Regions from separate parts of the Micromonospora sp. NPDC007271 genome, predicted to be linked through region 1. Evidence: riboswitches for the same ligand, from Rfam matches in the RefSeq annotation. Region 1 holds a riboswitch; the other holds the start of a gene.
What was found. A riboswitch is a leader RNA that binds a small molecule or an ion and turns the genes downstream of it on or off. The one in region 1 is predicted to bind cyclic di-AMP.
Positions count from the first base shown of each region.

Region 2: another riboswitch for cyclic di-AMP. It lies ahead of ABZ570_RS09760 (hypothetical protein); the one in region 1 lies ahead of ABZ570_RS20665 (hypothetical protein).

Region 1 is NZ_JBEYER010000056.1:36,923-44,756, reverse strand. Features, by position in the region: gene ABZ570_RS20670 (hypothetical protein) at 1-101, opposite strand, end outside; gene ABZ570_RS20665 (hypothetical protein) at 222-1,286, opposite strand; cyclic di-AMP (ydaO/yuaA leader) riboswitch at 1,291-1,423, opposite strand; gene ABZ570_RS20660 (cation diffusion facilitator family transporter) at 1,567-2,481, opposite strand; gene ABZ570_RS20655 (AAA family ATPase) at 2,560-4,677, opposite strand; gene ABZ570_RS20650 (hypothetical protein) at 4,846-5,175, opposite strand; gene ABZ570_RS20645 (DUF3145 domain-containing protein) at 5,499-5,990, shown strand; gene ABZ570_RS20640 (glycoside hydrolase family 3 N-terminal domain-containing protein) at 6,038-7,750, shown strand.
Region 2 is NZ_JBEYER010000019.1:35,349-43,182, reverse strand. Features, by position in the region: gene ABZ570_RS09770 (MarR family winged helix-turn-helix transcriptional regulator) at 1-7, opposite strand, end outside; gene ABZ570_RS09765 (carbonic anhydrase) at 176-823, shown strand; gene ABZ570_RS09760 (hypothetical protein) at 820-1,839, opposite strand; cyclic di-AMP (ydaO/yuaA leader) riboswitch at 1,843-1,974, opposite strand; gene ABZ570_RS09755 (YibE/F family protein) at 2,129-3,445, opposite strand; gene ABZ570_RS09750 (metal-sensitive transcriptional regulator) at 3,598-3,897, opposite strand; gene ABZ570_RS09745 (copper ion binding protein) at 3,991-4,200, shown strand; gene ABZ570_RS09740 (hypothetical protein) at 4,238-5,137, shown strand; gene ABZ570_RS09735 (heavy metal translocating P-type ATPase) at 5,152-7,401, shown strand; gene ABZ570_RS09730 (CsbD family protein) at 7,511-7,684, shown strand.

The DNA of each region.
Region 1 (7,834 bases):
CCGAGGGCGAGCAGCCCCAGGTCGGCGCCGAGCCAGCCCAGCGAGGTGACCAGGTGCAGGGTGAGCAGGGCCTTGCGTCCGGTGGGAGAGAGTTGCTTCATACCGGAGATGCTCGGCCCTCGCCGGCCCGGCGTCGTGGGGCGCGCGGCGACACCCGGCGTACGTCGGTGGACGTAGGCGACCGCAGGTGGCCCGCCCGACGGCGGGCCACCCGCGGGCCCTCAGTACACCGACAGGTGCACGTGGTTGGTGTGATCGCTGGACGGGTCGCCGTTGCCGCCGCTGTACGCCTTCCAACCGCTGCTGGGCAGCCAGATCTGCTTGAACCAGATCACATAGAGCACGGCGAGCGGGTCGGCGTTGCGGATGAAGTAGGCGGCCAGGTTGTTGCCGTACGTCCGGTCGCCGCCGGTGGCCACCCCGCCGAAGCCGTCCTTCTGGGCGGCGAAGTCGCAGGCCCGCCCCTTGGGGTGCTCACCGGAGCCGCTGGGCCGGTAGCAGGAGACGTAGCGGGTGAATCCGGCGGCCTTGGCCTCCTGGAGCGCGTGCAGCATGCGCGGGGTGATGCAGCCGTTCGCCGGGGTCGGGTCGTTGACGCTGCACGACTCCGCGGGCCACGAGCCGTTGGCGTTGCGCGGCGCCGGCTTGGCGTTGGCGCTGGAGGTGCCCTGCACGCTGCCGCCGCTGGCGGCGGCGGTGGCGGCCCGCTTGTTGGCCACCTCCAGCGCGTGTTCCGCCTGCTCCTTGCGCTTGGCCATCACGGCGACCTGCTTGCGCTGATTTCGGATCTCGGCGCTGAGCTCGGCCTGCGTGCGGGTCGCCTGGTCCCGGGTGTCGATCAGGTCGCGCAGCGCGCGGTCCTCCTGCGCGGCGACCTGTTGCAGCGTGGCGGCCCGGTCCATCAAGCCCTGCGGGCTGCCGCTGCCGAGCAGCGCCGCGGCCGTGCCGAGCCGCCCGGTCCGGTACGCGACCCCGGCGATCTCGCCGACCTTGGCGTCGCGTACGCCCAGCTCGGCGTTGATCGTCTTGAGCTGGGCGGCGAGCTGCTGCTGCCGCTGCACCGACCGGTTCAGCGCGGCCCGTGCGTCCAGCCAGCCCTTGCTGGCCGCATCGAGCTGGGCGCGCAGTGCCGGGGTGCCGCCCTCGTCGTCGCCGGGCGCCGCGGCGAGCAGGCCGGCCGCCCCGGCGGGGGAGACCGGCGTGGTCGCGACGCCGAGGGCGAGCGCCGCGACGAGCAGGGCCGCCAACCGGGCGGCCGTCCGTCGTACAGGTGCCACAGATGGCATTCACGTGTCCTTCCGTCAACCGCCGACCGGGTTAGCTGACGGGTTCGGGACGGAAGATCCCTACCGCTGACGCGGATGCACCCCAGGTACGTGGTTCCCCGGCTCGCCGTACCGCGGCGATTAGGCGACGGCCGCCGCGGGCGCCGGTGGTGCGCCGCCCGGCGGAGGCCGCGACCGAGCCTACCGGCGCTGCTCCGACCCGTCGCCGTCAACCGCGGCGAAAAATCGGACAGAAGCCGTCACTAGTCACAATAGCCACTTGGATTTAAGTTTGCCCTAATTACCACTCGACTGATCCGCACGCGCCGGCCGACGCTCCGGGTTCGATCTGCAACGTGGCGTGATCGATGCGGAAGTCCTCGTGCAGGGCGGCCCGCGCCGCGGCCAGCACCTCGCCCACCTCCGCGCCGGGGCTCATGGTCAGGTGCGCCGAGGCCACCTCCATGCCGGAGGTGAGCGTCCAGACGTGCAGGTCGTGCACCTCGGCGACGCCGGGCACCGCGGCCAGCCGGTCGCGCACCGCGGTCACCTGGAGGTGCTCCGGGGCGGCCTGGACCAGGATGCGGACCGCGGCCCGCCCGAGCCGCCAGGTGCGCGGCAGGATGAACAGCCCGATCGCCACGGCGACCAGCGGGTCGGCCCACCACCAGTCGGTGAACGTGATGACCAGGGCGGCGGCGATCACCCCGAGCGAGCCGAGCAGGTCGCCCAGCACCTCCAGGTACGCGCCGCGCAGGTTGATGCTCTCCTGTGCGCCGGCGCGCAGCAGCGCGAACGCGACCACGTTGGCGAGCAGGCCGAGCACCGCCACGGCCAGCATCGGCCCGGCCAGCACCTCCGGCGGCTCGCCGAACCGGCGTACCGCCTCGACGAGCACGTAGGCGGCGACCGCGCCGAGCAGCACCGCGTTGGCGAGCGCGGCCAGCACCTCCAGCCGGTAGAGGCCGAAGGTGCGCTGCGGGTCGGCGTTGGCGCGCCGGGTCGCGGTGATCGCGGCGAGCGCCATGCCGATGCCGAGCACGTCGGTGAACATGTGCCCGGCGTCGGAGAGCAGGGCCAGCGAGCCGGTGGCGAACGCGGCCGCCGCCTCGACCAGCATCAGGGCGGTGAGCAGCCCGAACGCGGCCCAGAGCCGGCCCTGGTGGCGGTGCGCGGCGTTGGTGACCGTGCCGCTGTGGTCATGACCTGCGCCCACGCCCACACCCTTCCGCCCCGTACCCCCGCCCGACCCAATCTATGCTCACATCGCTATGTATGCAAGTGAGCGTGGGGATCAGCCGACCGGGTCCAGGGTGGTGAGGCGCTGGGTGGCCCGGGACAGCGCCACGTAGAGCGTCCGGACCCCCGAGCCCGGGTCGGCGCGGATCTCGCTCGGCGCCACCAGCACCACGCCGTCGTACTCCATGCCCTTGGCCTGGAGGCTGGTCACCACCTGGAGCCGGGCGCCGCCGAGGTCGCCCAGCCAGCCGGCGACCTCGTCCCGGCGCGGCACCGGCGTGATCACGCCGACCGTACCCTCGACCTCGGCCAGCAGCGCGCCGGCCGCGGCCACGGTCGCGGCGGGCAGCTCGGCGGCGGGCACGGTCCGCTCGACCGGCGGCACCCCGGTGGAGCGCACCGCCTTCGGCAGCGCCAGGTCCGGGTAGCGCCGGCGGATCTCCGCCGCCGCCACCGCGAAGATCTCGGCCGAGTTGCGGTAGTTGGTGGTCAGCTCGTACCGGTACCGGCGGCGCCGCCCCAGCGCCTGGTCCCGGGCCCGGGTCAGCTCCCCGGGGTCCCCCGTCCAGGCGGTCTGCGCCGGGTCACCCACCACCGTCCAGGAAGCCAGCCGGCCGCGCCGGCCGATCATGCGCCACTGCATCGGCGAGACGTCCTGCGCCTCGTCGACCACCACGTGGGCGTAGTCGCGGTAGTCCTCCGGGCGCTCCCGAACGGCGGCCCGGGCCGCCCGCTGCCGGTCGGCGTACGTGCTCAGCTCGCGGACACCCCCGGCGAGCTGGAACGGGTCACGCTTCGGCTTCGTCCGCCGGACCGGCTTGCCGAGCAGCGCGTCCAACTCGTCCAGCAGGGCGATGTCGGCGATGGTCAGCCCCTCGGTGTCCAGGCTCCGGTACGCCTCGGTCAGCAGCCGGATCTCGCCGGCCGCCAGGATGCCGCCGGCGTACCGGCGCAGCCGCTCGGGGCGGGCCAGCCAGCCCAGCACGTGCCGGGGGTGCAGTCGCGGCCACCACGCCTTGAGGAACTCGCGGAACTCCGGCCGGTCGATGATCTCGTCCTCGAACGCGGGCTGCTCCGGCAGGCGCCCGATCCGCAGCTCCCGGGCCTGGGTGTACAGGGCGGCGAGAACGGCGTCGAAGCCGACCCGGCGCACCTCGTTGCGGCGGGCGCCACGCGGTAGCGCCCGGTCCCGGATCGCGTCCAGCTCGGCCCGGCCCAGCCGGAGCAGTTCGCCCCGGTAGAGCAGGCGCAGCTCGGTGGGGGAGTCCGGCACCGCGTCCCGGACCGCGCGTTCCAGCACCCGGCGCATCCGCAGCGACCCCTTCACCGCCGCCACCTCCGGCGGGTCGGTACGGGTCGTCGACATTCCCGGGAAGAGCGAACCGAGCGAGTGCAGGGTGGCGGTCTCCTCGCCGAGCGAGGGCAGCACCGAGGCGATGTACTCGACGAACACGCCGGACGGGCCGACCACCAGGATGCCGCCGCCGGCGTACCGGGCGCGGTCGGAGTAGAGCAGGTACGCGGCCCGGTGCAGGGCGACCGCCGTCTTGCCGGTGCCCGGACCGCCGGAGACGATCGTGACGCCCGAGCCGGGGGAGCGGATCGCCTCGTCCTGCTCCCGCTGGATGGTGGCGACGATGTCCCGCATGCCCCGGCCGGTGGCCCGGGAGAGCGTGGCCAGCAGCGCGCCGTCACCGACCACCGCCAGGTCCGGCGGCGCCGCCTCCGGGTCCAGCAGGTCGTCCTCGATCCGGGTGACCCGCTCCGCCGACGACTGGATGGTGCGCCGGCGTACCACGCCCATCGGCTCGGCGGGGGTGGCCCGGTAGAAGGCGGCGGCGGCCGGTGCCCGCCAGTCCACCACCAGCGTCTCCGCGTTCTCCCCGCGCACCCCGAGCCGCCCCACGTGCAGCACCTGCCGGGTACGCAGGTCGAGCCGGCCGAAGACCAGCCCCTCGTGCTCGGCGTCCAGCACGTGCCGGCGCTGCGCGGCGTGGAAGACCATCGCGTCCCGCTCCACCAGCGCGCCGAAGTTGCCGACCCGGGCCAGCCGGTAGCCCTCCCGCTCGGCGTCGGCGGCCGAGCGGCGCAGTTCCGCCAACCGGGCGTACACCCGGTCGAGATGTCGCTGTTCGACGGCGATCTCCCGGTCCAGGGTGGTCTGGTCGCTCAAGACGGGGGCTCCTGTGGTCACGCGGCGGGCACGACGGGCTGAATGAGGGTACGGGCCGCGCTGGCGGCCCTCGCCGGGGCCATGCCGGTGGCAGCTGCCCGGCAGGGCCAAACGCGAACCGCCCGCCGGGGTGACCCGGCGGGCGGTTCGGGTGACGCGGTGAGGGGCTCAGCCCTCGAAGACACCGGCCTCGACGAGACGCTTCTCGGTGGCGTCCCAGCCGTGGTCGGGGTAGGCGGCCGCGAGGCCGCTCAGCTCGGCGCGGACCTTGGCGGCGTGGCCGGCGGCGGCCAGCGTCCGGATCTCCTCGACGAAGGCCTCGGAGTCGGTGCGCAGGTGCGCGGTCTTGCCGTTGGTCAGGTTGCGCACGTAGGCGTGCTTGCCGCCGTTGAGCGGGATGACGTACTTGAACTCGCCCAGCACGCTGAGGGCGCCACCCTGGCCAGCCTGGCCGGCCCGGACTGAGGCGCGCGCGGTCTTAGAGGTGTTGCTCGCCACGGAGGTACTCCTTGCAGACGTACGGGAGGGACTGAAACGTCCGGGGGCTGGTGCGGGTGACGCTCGGTGAGCGCCGGCCCGCGAAGATGTGCGGCGGCACAGAACCGCCCAGAGAACTGTACACGACCTCGACGCCTGGCTGGTCGTCGCGCCGTCAGGAGGGTCAACGGGGTCGGCCACCCGGGTATTTCCGCCGCCCGGGTCCGGCGAATTTTCCGATTCGCTGGCGCACCACACGGCACACGGGTCATCATGTGTTGCACAGGCCACTCGGGTGGACGAGGTCGTAGGGGAAGACGCACCTCGCTCTCCGGGAGGTCACCGTGCCAACGCGTGGCGTCGTATACGTCCACTCGACCCCGCTCGCCGTGTGCTCGCACGTCGAGTGGGCGATCGCGCGCGTCCTCGCCGCGCCGGTCAACCTGCACTGGACGGCCCAGCCCGCCGAGCCCGGCGCCCGGCGGGCGGAGTGCGGGTGGACCGGTAGCCCGGGGACGGGCGCCGAGCTGGCCGCTGCCCTCCGGCAGTGGCCCATGATCCGTTTCGAGGTGACCGAGGAGCCGAGTCCGGGCGTCGACGGGGAGCGGTTCATGTACGTCCCGGGGCGGGGGCTGTTCCGGGCCACCGTCGGCGCGGCCGGCGACATCCAGCTCGGCGAGGACCGGCTGCGCACCATCGTGGCGTCCGCCCGCGCTCCGGAGGCGCTCGCGCACGCCCTCGACAAGGCGCTCGGCACCGCCTGGGACGCCGAGTTGGAGCCGTACCGGTACGCGGGCGACGGCGCGCCGGTGACCCTGCTCACCCGAGTGGGCTGACCGAAGGTCAAGTTGCCCCGATACGCGGAGCCTGATGGGATGGGCCCGTGTCGACCACCCCTCGGCGTATTGTGCTCGCGCTCGCCGCTCTGACCGTGCTGCTCGGCTCCGGCTGCGCGAAGCAGCCGGGTCCGCCGGCGCCCGGCGGGTCGCCGAGCGCCTCCCCGACCGCCCCGAGCCCGACCCCGGATGGCCCGGAGGCCCGGGCCGAAGCCCTGGTCCGCACCCTCGCCGACGAGGACCTGGTCGGCCAGGTGCTGATGCCGTACGCGTACGGCAGCTCGGCCACCAAGGTCTCGCCCGGTTCGGCGGCCGGCAACCGCGACCTCGCCGGGGTCGACACACCCGCTGAGATGGTGGCGAAGTACCGGCTCGGCGGGGTGATCCTGGTCGGCTTCAGCGCCGACGACCCCACCTCGGGCAACCAGGCCACCACCAACGTCGACAACCCGACGCAGGTGCGGGAGCTGACCACGGGCCTGCGAGCGGCGGCCGGCCGGCTTCCCGCCGGTGCCGCGCCGTTCCTGATCGGCACCGACCAGGAGTACGGCGTGGTCACCCGGATCACCGACGGGGTCACCCTGCTGCCCAGCTCGCTCGCGGCCGGCGCGGCCGGCGACCCGGCGCTGACCGAGGCCGCCTGGCGGGCCGCCGGCGCCGAGCTGGCCGCCATGGGGATCAACCTGGACTTCGCCCCGGTCGCCGACGTGCTGGCCACCCGGAGCACGGTGATCGGCTCCCGCTCCTTCGGGGCTGACCCGGGGCGCGCCGCGGCCCAGGTGGCCGGCGCGGTCCGCGGTCTGCAGGCCGAAGGGGTGGCGGCCAGCGTCAAGCACTTCCCCGGGCACGGCCTGAGCGCCGCCGACTCGCACAAGGACCTGCCGGTCGTCGGCCAGTCCCGGGCGGTGCTGGACCGCACCGCGTTCCCGCCGTTCCGCGCCGGGATCGACGCCGGCACGATGGCGGTGATGTCCGCCCACCTCGACGTCCGGGCGGTCGACCCGGGCACCCCCGCCACCTTCTCCCGCAAGCTTCTCACCGACGTGCTCCGCGGCCAGCTCGGCTTCGAGGGCGTGGTGATCACCGACGGGATGAACATGGCGCCGGCGAAGCGCTGGTCGCCGGGGGAGGCCGCGGTCCGGGCGCTGAACGCGGGCAACGACCTCATCCTGATGACCCCGAACGTGACCCAGGCGTACGACGGGCTGCTCGCCGCGCTCCGCTCCGGGTCGCTGCCTCGGGCCCGACTGGTCGAGGCGGTCACCCGAGTGCTGACCATGAAGTTCAAGCTGGCCGACCGGCCAGTCCCCGACCTCTCGACGCTGGGCAGCGCCGAGCACCGCAGGGCAGCCGCCGACCTGGCCGCCGCCGGGGTCACGATGCTGCGTGGCCGCTGCGACGCTCCGGTGGCCGGGCCGGTCACGGTGACCGCCTCCGTCGGGCGGGACCGCACCCGCGCCGCGCTGGCCAAGGCGCTCACCGCCGCCGGGTTCGAGGTCGTGCCGAGCGGCGGCCGGATCGTGCATCTGGTCGGGTACGGCGACGGTGCCGGCGACCTGCGGGCCGACGCGGCCGTGACGGTGGCGATGGACACGCCGTACGTGCTGGCCACCGCCAAGTCGCCGACGCTGCTGGCCACCTACTCGTCCAGCCAGGCGTCGATGACCGCGCTGGCCCGGGTGCTCGCCGGGAAGGCCCGCCCGGCCGGCCGCTCCCCGGTCCCGGTGACCGGCCTGCCCGCCACCGCCTGCGGCACCTGACCCGTACGCCGATTCAGGCGGCGCCGGGCGGCCGGGGGCGACCACCGGTTGCCTCGATCAAGGCGGTGCCCGGCGACGGGCCGG
Region 2 (7,834 bases), on a different contig from region 1:
TGACCATGGTATGGCCTCGTGTGGTGGAGGCGGTCAAGCGTCTGCCAATGTATGAAATACGTATCACGTAAATCTTGACGTATCTTTGCCTCGGGTGTGACCGTGGTTGGCGCGGCCGTCTCCGCCGCCGACCTGGGCTGACCAGGTCGTTCCCCGCGAGGACGAGGTGACTGCCGTGACGTCGATCACTCCCGCCCATGCGCTCGCCGAGCTGTACGCCGGCAACCGGCGCTTCGTCACCGGCGTACCCCGTCATCCGAATCAGGACGCCGATCACCGCGCCGCCGTCGCCGACGGCCAGCACCCGTTCGCGGTGATCGTCGGCTGCTCCGACTCCCGGCTCGCCGCGGAGATCATCTTCGACCGTGGCCTCGGCGACCTCTTCGTGGTGCGCACCGCCGGCCACACCGTCGGCCCCGAGGTGCTCGGCAGCGTCGAGTACGCGGTGACCGTCCTCGGCGTCCCGCTGGTCGTGGTGCTCGGCCACGACTCGTGCGGGGCGGTGCAGGCCGCGCGCGAGGCGGTCGCCACCGGCACGTCCCCGGCCGGGCACCTCGGCGCGGTGGTCGAGGCCGTCGTGCCCAGCCTGCGCCGGGCCGCCCGGCAGGGCGTCGAGGACGTGGACGGGATCGTCGACATCCACATCGCGCAGACCGTGGAGGCGCTGCTGGCCCGTTCCACCGTGCTCGCCGAGTGGGTGTCCGCCGGCCGGTGCGGGGTGGTCGGGATGTCGTACCGGCTCAACGCGGGCGAGGTGCGGACGGTGGCCGAGGCGCCGGCCGGCACGCCGACCACGGCGGCGGCCGACCGGGTCGGCGGTTAGAGCAGCGACATGTGGACGTGGTCGGTGTGGTCGGAGGGCCCGCTGTAGGACTTCCAGCCGGTCGCCGGGAACCAGATCTGCCGGTTCCAGATCACGTAGTAGATGCCCAGCCGGTCGGCGTTGCGAATGAGGAACGCGGCGAGGTTGTTGCCGTACATCCGCATGTCGTTGTTGTGCCAGCGCGCGAAGCCGCTCCTCTGCAACGACCAGTCGCAGGCCCGGCCCTTGGGATGCTCCCACGGCCCGCCCGGCCGGTAACAGCCGGCGAAGCGGTCGAAGCCGGCGCGCCGGACCTCCTTGTAGGCGTGCAGGGTGCGCGGGGTGATGTAGCCCGAGGTGGTGGGATCCTTCACGCTGCGTGACTCGGGCTTCCAGTCCCCGTCGGCGGTGCGACCGGGCCCGATCCGGGCGACCGGAGAGGTGGCCGAGACCAGGCCGCCGGTGAAGCCGCGCCCGCCCACCAGCGCCAACGCCTTCTCCGCCTCGGCCTTCTGCCGGGCCATGGCGTTCTTCTGCTTCTGCTGCTCCCGCACCTCGACGTCGAGTGCGATCTTGGCCTGCTCCGCGCGGGTCTTCGCCTCGTTGACCGCCGCGAGCTTCTGCGCGTTGACCATGTTCAGCTCGTCCAGCGCGGCGGCCCGTCGGACGAACGAGTCGGGCGTGTTGCTCTCCAGCAGCATGGCCAGGGCGCCGATCCGGCCGGTGCGGTACGACTGCGCGGCGATCTGGCCCACCTGCGGGCGCAGCGCGTCGAGCTCGGCCTGGGTCGCGCTCACCTCGAGGGCCAGTTGGAGCTGGCGCTTCTTCGACTTCTCCAGCTTCGCCTTGGCCTGCAGGTAGCCACGGTTCGCGGCGGCGATGACATCCGTGATGAGCGGCCGGTCGTCGTCCTCCTCGTGCCCCGAGGGGGTGGGGGTGCCGGGTTCGGCCATGGCCGGGGTCGGTCCGGCGGCGAGGGTGAACGCAGCGAGTACGGCCACCACGGGTGTCAACCAGCGGCGCAGGGGTGCCGTCACAGTCTTCCCTTCCATCGACCGCCGACCGGGTTAGCTGCCGGGTTCGGGACGGAAGCAGCCCCTACCGCTGGCGCGGATTCACCCCAGGTACCTGGTTCCCCGGCTCGCCCTCGGGCGATTGGGCGGTGGCACCGCAGGCGCCGGTGCGCGCCTCCAGCGGTGACCGGCAGCGAGGTTACCCGAGAGCCCCCACCGTGATCTACGCCCGGAAGCCGACCAATAGTGCGATTTTGCCGTTGCCGTGCGTGACCAGCATCGCGTTGGACGCCGATCGTCACGCTGTGGAGTGTCACCATGCGGCGTCCGTACTCCCGCCCGGGCCGCGCCGTCCGGCGACCGCCCCGCCGAGTGCCTCCAGTGCGGCGTCCCGCTCGGTCGGCGGCCGGGCGGCCGGGGGTGCCGGCGGCTCGACGTCCGCCCGGTTGCCCCCGCGGGCGGGGGCCACCAGCGCGGCCAGACCGGTGGTCAGCGGTACGGCGGCGATCAGGCCGAGCGTGGCCACCGTGCTGCGGACGATCTCCGTGGCCATGAACTCGCTGGTCAGAATCTGGGTCAACGGGCGCGAGTCGGCGACGAGCAGGAGCAGCAGCGGCAGCGAGGCGCCCGCGTACGCCAGCACGATGGTGTTGACCGTGGAGGCGATGTGCGCCCGGCCCACCCGGGTGGCCGCCCGGTAGAGCTGGAGCCGGGACAGTCCCGGGTTCGCGTACGCCAGCTCGGTGACCGTGGCGGCCTGGGTGACGGTGACGTCGTCCAGCACGCCGAGCGAGCCGATGATGATGCCGGCCAGGAGCAGCCCGTGCAGGTCGACGTCCTGCTGGAACATCGACAGGGTGGTCGCGTCCTCGTCGCCGAAGCCGGTGAGGTGGGTGGCCGCGATGGTGAGGGCGCCGAGAACCCCGGTCAGCACCAGGCTGCCCAGTGTGCCGAGCACCGCCACCGAGGTCTGGGCGGTGATCCCGTGGGTCAGATAGAGCACCACGAACATGATCAGCGCGGCTCCGACGATCGCCACCAGCAGCGGCGACTGGCCGGCAGCGATCCCGGGCAGCACGAAACCGAGCAGGATCGTGAAGCTCGCGATCAGGCCGCCCAGCGCGGCCAGCCCGCGCCAGCGGCCGAACGCGACGATGACGACGGAGAACAGCACGGCCAACCAGATCAGCGGTTTACCGCGCTGGTGCTCGGCGATCTGGTAGCTCTTTGCCGCTGGATCGGCCGGATCCGTCAGCTCGACCAGGACGATCTCGTCGCCCACCTCGACCCGGGGCGCCCCGGGCCCGGCCGGGATCGGCACCTCGATCTGCCGCCCGGCGTCCGGGCCCTGCTCGGCGGTGACGGTGACCGTCCCGCACGGACCGGTCGGCCCATCCGAGCCGCCCTCCGGCGTCCCCGGGGCCGGTGGGCAGGGCTCGCTCACCACCCGGGCCACCGTGCCGTGGTATCGCGGCACGTCCGCGCCGGCCGTCGGCTCGTGGGTCCCGCGCGGCCAGAGCACGAGCGCGGCGACCACCGTGGCCAGGAAGAGCGGCACCACCGCCACGACGAGGATCCGTCGTACCCGCGGCGGGGCGGACGGTGCGGGACGGGTGTGATCGGCACCCATGACGGCTCTCCCAACGATTCACGACGGAACACGTTTCGCCCGGACCGGGCGATTCGCCCGGTTTCTGGCAGGGGGCGACGAGCCTCGCCAGGCCCAACGAACCGGACGACCCGATTGAATCGGCCCCGGACCCGGCGAGTCCTGCCAGCCGTTCAGCCGCGCTTCAGCAGCCGGCCGACGGCGGCCATCATCTCGGTGGCCATCTCGTCGGCGCGGCCCTCGGCGGCGCCCTCCCGCATGCAGTGCCGGGCGTGCCCGTCGAGCAGGCCCAGGCCGACCTTGTCCAGGGCGGCCTGGATGGCGGAGATCTGGGTCAGCACGTCGATGCAGTAGCGGTCGTCCTCGACCATCTTCTCGATGCCGCGGACCTGGCCCTCGATGCGGCGGAGCCGCGCGAGCAGCTGATCCTTGCTGGCGGTGTAGCCCCGGGTCGGGGTCGTCGGTGCGGTCATGGCGTCGAGGATAGCGTACCCCTGAGGGGTATGATATGTTCCTGTCCGCGGCCGATACCCCCACCGGGTACTGGTAATGGAGGGAGATTCGCGATGGTCACCAGCACGTACCAGGTCAAGGGCATGACCTGCGGGCACTGCGTCAACGCGGTCAGCGCCGAGGTGGGCGCGATCCCGGGCGTCAGCGACGTCCAGGTCGACCTGGCCTCCGGTCAGGTCACCGTCACCAGTGAGAGCCCGTTGGACGCGGGGACCGTCCGCGCCGCCGTCGACGAGGCCGGCTACGACCTCGTCGAGGCGTGACGAGTCCCCAGGACCCGAAGAAACCGAGGTAGCACCGATGAACACGGCGACGAAGCTGAGCGGCTTCACCCTCGGCCTCGCGGCGGTGTTCGGCGCGGCGTACGGGGTCGGTCACCTGTCCGGCCCCGTCACGCCCGCCGCCGAGACCCGCCACGACGCCACCGAGCCCGGCCACACCGACGGCGACCACGCGGCCGCCGCCACCGACCACCTGCCCGGCGGGCTCCTCGTCTCCGACCGCGGCTACACCCTTGCGCCGGTGACCGCGCCCGCCGGAGAGTTCGCCTTCCGGATCACCGGCCCGGACGGCCGGCCGGTCACCCGTTACGACGTGGCGCACGACAAGCGCATGCACCTGATCGTCGCGCGGCGCGACCTCTCCGGCTTCCGGCACGTCCACCCGGAACTGGCCCCCGACGGCACCTGGCGGGTCGCCTCGCCGCTCGCCGGGCCGGGTGTCTGGCGGGCGTTCGCCGACTTCACCCCGACCGGCGGCGAGGCGCTGACGCTCGGGGTCGACGTCACCGTCCCCGGCCCCCTGGTGGACCGGCCGCTGCCGCCACCCGCCACCAGCACCACCGTCGACGGCTACACGGTCACCCTCAGCGGCGCCCCGCAGCCCGGCCGCACCAGCCGGCTCACCCTGACCGTGAGCCGGGACGGCCGACCGCTCACCGACCTGCAGCCCTACCTCGGGGCGTACGGGCACCTGGTGGCGCTGCGGCAGGGCGACCTGGCGTACCTGCACGTGCACCCGGAGGGCGCGCCCGGCGACGGGCTGACTCCGGCCGGGCCGGCGGTCATCTTCTCCGCCGAGGTGCCCTCGGCCGGGACGTACCGCCTCTTCCTGGACTTCCGGCACGGCGGCGCGGTGCACACCGCCGAATTCACCGTCGTGGCCGGCGACCCGGGCGCCCCGGGTCACGGGCACAATTGACTGGAGGTGCCGTGATGACATCCACCGCCAAGTCCCTGCCGGTCGCGCCGAACCAGATCGAACTCGCGATCGGGGGCATGACCTGCGCCTCCTGCGCCGCCCGGATCGAGAAGAAGCTCAACCGGATGGACGGCGTCGAGGCCACGGTCAACTACGCCACCGAGAAGGCCAGCGTCCGGTACGCCGACGACGTCACCCCGGACGACCTGATCGCCACCGTGGAGAAGACCGGCTACACGGCCGCCGTGCCGGCACCCGCCACGGCCGACGCCGAGGCGACCACCGAGCCGGTGGACGAGCTGCGCGGGCTGCGTACCCGGCTCTCGGTGTCGGTCGCGCTGGCCGTGCCGGTGATCGCGCTGGCCATGGTGCCGGCCTGGCAGTTCACCTACTGGCAGTGGCTGTCGCTGACCCTGGCCGCCCCGGTCGTGGTCTACGGCGGGCTGCCGTTCCACCGGGCCGCCTGGATCAACCTGCGGCACGGCGCGGCGACCATGGACACCCTGGTGTCGCTGGGCACCCTCGCCGCGTTCGGCTGGTCGCTCTGGGCACTGTTCCTCGGTGACGCCGGGATGCCCGGGATGACCCACCCGTTCCGCCTCGACATCACCCGCAGCGACGGGGCCGGCAACATCTACCTGGAGGCGGCGGCCGGGGTGACGGTGTTCATCCTCGCCGGCCGCTACTTCGAGGCCCGGTCCAAGCGGACCGCCGGCGCCGCCCTGCGCGCCCTGCTCGAGCTGGGCGCCAAGGACGTCGCGGTGCTCCGCGGCGACCGGGAGACCCGGATCCCGGTGGACCAGCTCGCGGTCGGGGACCGGTTCGTGGTCCGGCCCGGGGAGAAGGTCGCCACCGACGGCGTGGTCGAGGAGGGCACGTCGGCGGTCGACGCCAGCATGCTCACCGGCGAGTCCGTCCCGGTCGAGGTCGGGCCGGGCGACACCGTCGTCGGCGCCACCGTCAACGCCGGCGGCCGGCTGGTCGTCCGGGCCACCCGGGTCGGCGGCGACACCCAGCTCGCCCAGATGGCGAAGCTGGTGGAGCAGGCGCAGACCGGCAAGGCGGCCGTGCAGCGGCTGGCGGACCGGATCTCCGGGGTCTTCGTACCGATCGTGATCGCGCTGGCCGCCGGCACGCTGGGCTGGTGGCTCGGCAGCGGGGCGGGGACCACGGCCGCCTTCACGGCAGCGGTGGCCGTGCTGATCATCGCCTGCCCGTGCGCCCTCGGGCTGGCCACCCCGACCGCGCTGCTGGTCGGCACCGGGCGGGGAGCCCAGCTCGGCATCCTCATCAAGGGACCCGAGGTGCTGGAGTCCACCCGCCAGGTGGACACCGTGGTGCTGGACAAGACCGGCACGGTCACCACCGGGAAGATGACCCTGGTCGACGTGCTTCCCGTCGCCGGCCAGGACCCTGCCGAGCTGCTGCGGCTGGCCGGCGCGCTGGAGGCCGCGTCCGAGCACCCGATCGCGCGGGCGATCGCCGACGGGGCGGCGGAGGCGGGGGCGGTGCCCGCGGTCACCGGCTTCGCCAACACCGAGGGGCTGGGGGTGACCGGTTCGGTCGACGGCCGGAACATGGTGGTCGGACGGCTCCGGTTGCTGCGGGAGCGGGGTCTCGACGTGCCGGAGGAGGTCGTGCGGGCGGCGACGGAGGCGGAGGCCGCCGGCCGGACTGCGGTGCTGGCCGGCTGGGACGGCCGGGCCCGCGGCGTGCTCGCGGTGGCCGACGTGGTGAAGCCGACCAGCCGGACGGCGGTCGCCCGGCTGCGCGAACTCGGGCTCACCCCGGTGCTGCTGACCGGCGACAACACCACCGTCGCCCGGGCGGTGGCGGCCGAGGTCGGCATCGACCAGGTGATCGCCGAGGTGCTGCCGGCCGACAAGGTCGACGTGGTGCGGCGGCTCCAGCACGAGGGGCGGACGGTCGCGATGGTCGGCGACGGGATCAACGACGCCGCCGCGCTGGCCCAGGCCGACCTCGGGCTGGCCATGGGCACCGGCACCGACGTGGCGATCGAGGCGTCCGACCTGACCCTGGTCCGGGGCGACCTGACGGCCGCCGTGGACGCCATCCGGCTCTCCCGGCGGACGCTGGGCATCATCAAGGGCAACCTGTTCTGGGCCTTCGCCTACAACGTGGCCGCCCTGCCGCTGGCCGCCGCCGGCCTGCTCAACCCGATGATCGCCGGTGCCGCGATGGCCTTCTCGTCGGTCTTCGTGGTGGCGAACAGTCTCCGGCTGCGCCGCTTCGGCCCGGTCTGAGTCGGTGCGCCCCGTCACGCTCGGTGAGGTTGTCGCCGGTCGTCGGGTTGAGCGGCCGGATGTCGGGGTACCTCCACAGCGTCACGGAAACCTGCTGAGTGGAGGTCCCATGGGCATCGATGACAAGATCGACAACACGGCCGAGAAGGCCGCCGGCAAGGTCAAGGAGGGCGCCGGCCGGGCCACCGACGACGAGCGTCTCGAGGCCGAGGGCCGCACCGACCAAACCAAGGCCAACCTCAAGCAGGCCGGTGAGAAGGTCAAGGACGCCTTCAAGAGCTGACCTGGCGTTCGTACGCACAGCCGGGCCGGCACCTCGCCGGCCCGGCGTGCTGCGTGCGCACCGCGGGTCCGGCGGACCGCGACGGGTCCCTGGCACACTCGATCCGTCGCCGCTCGATCTGGCCGGGGTGCGCGCGGCGGCCCGCGACGG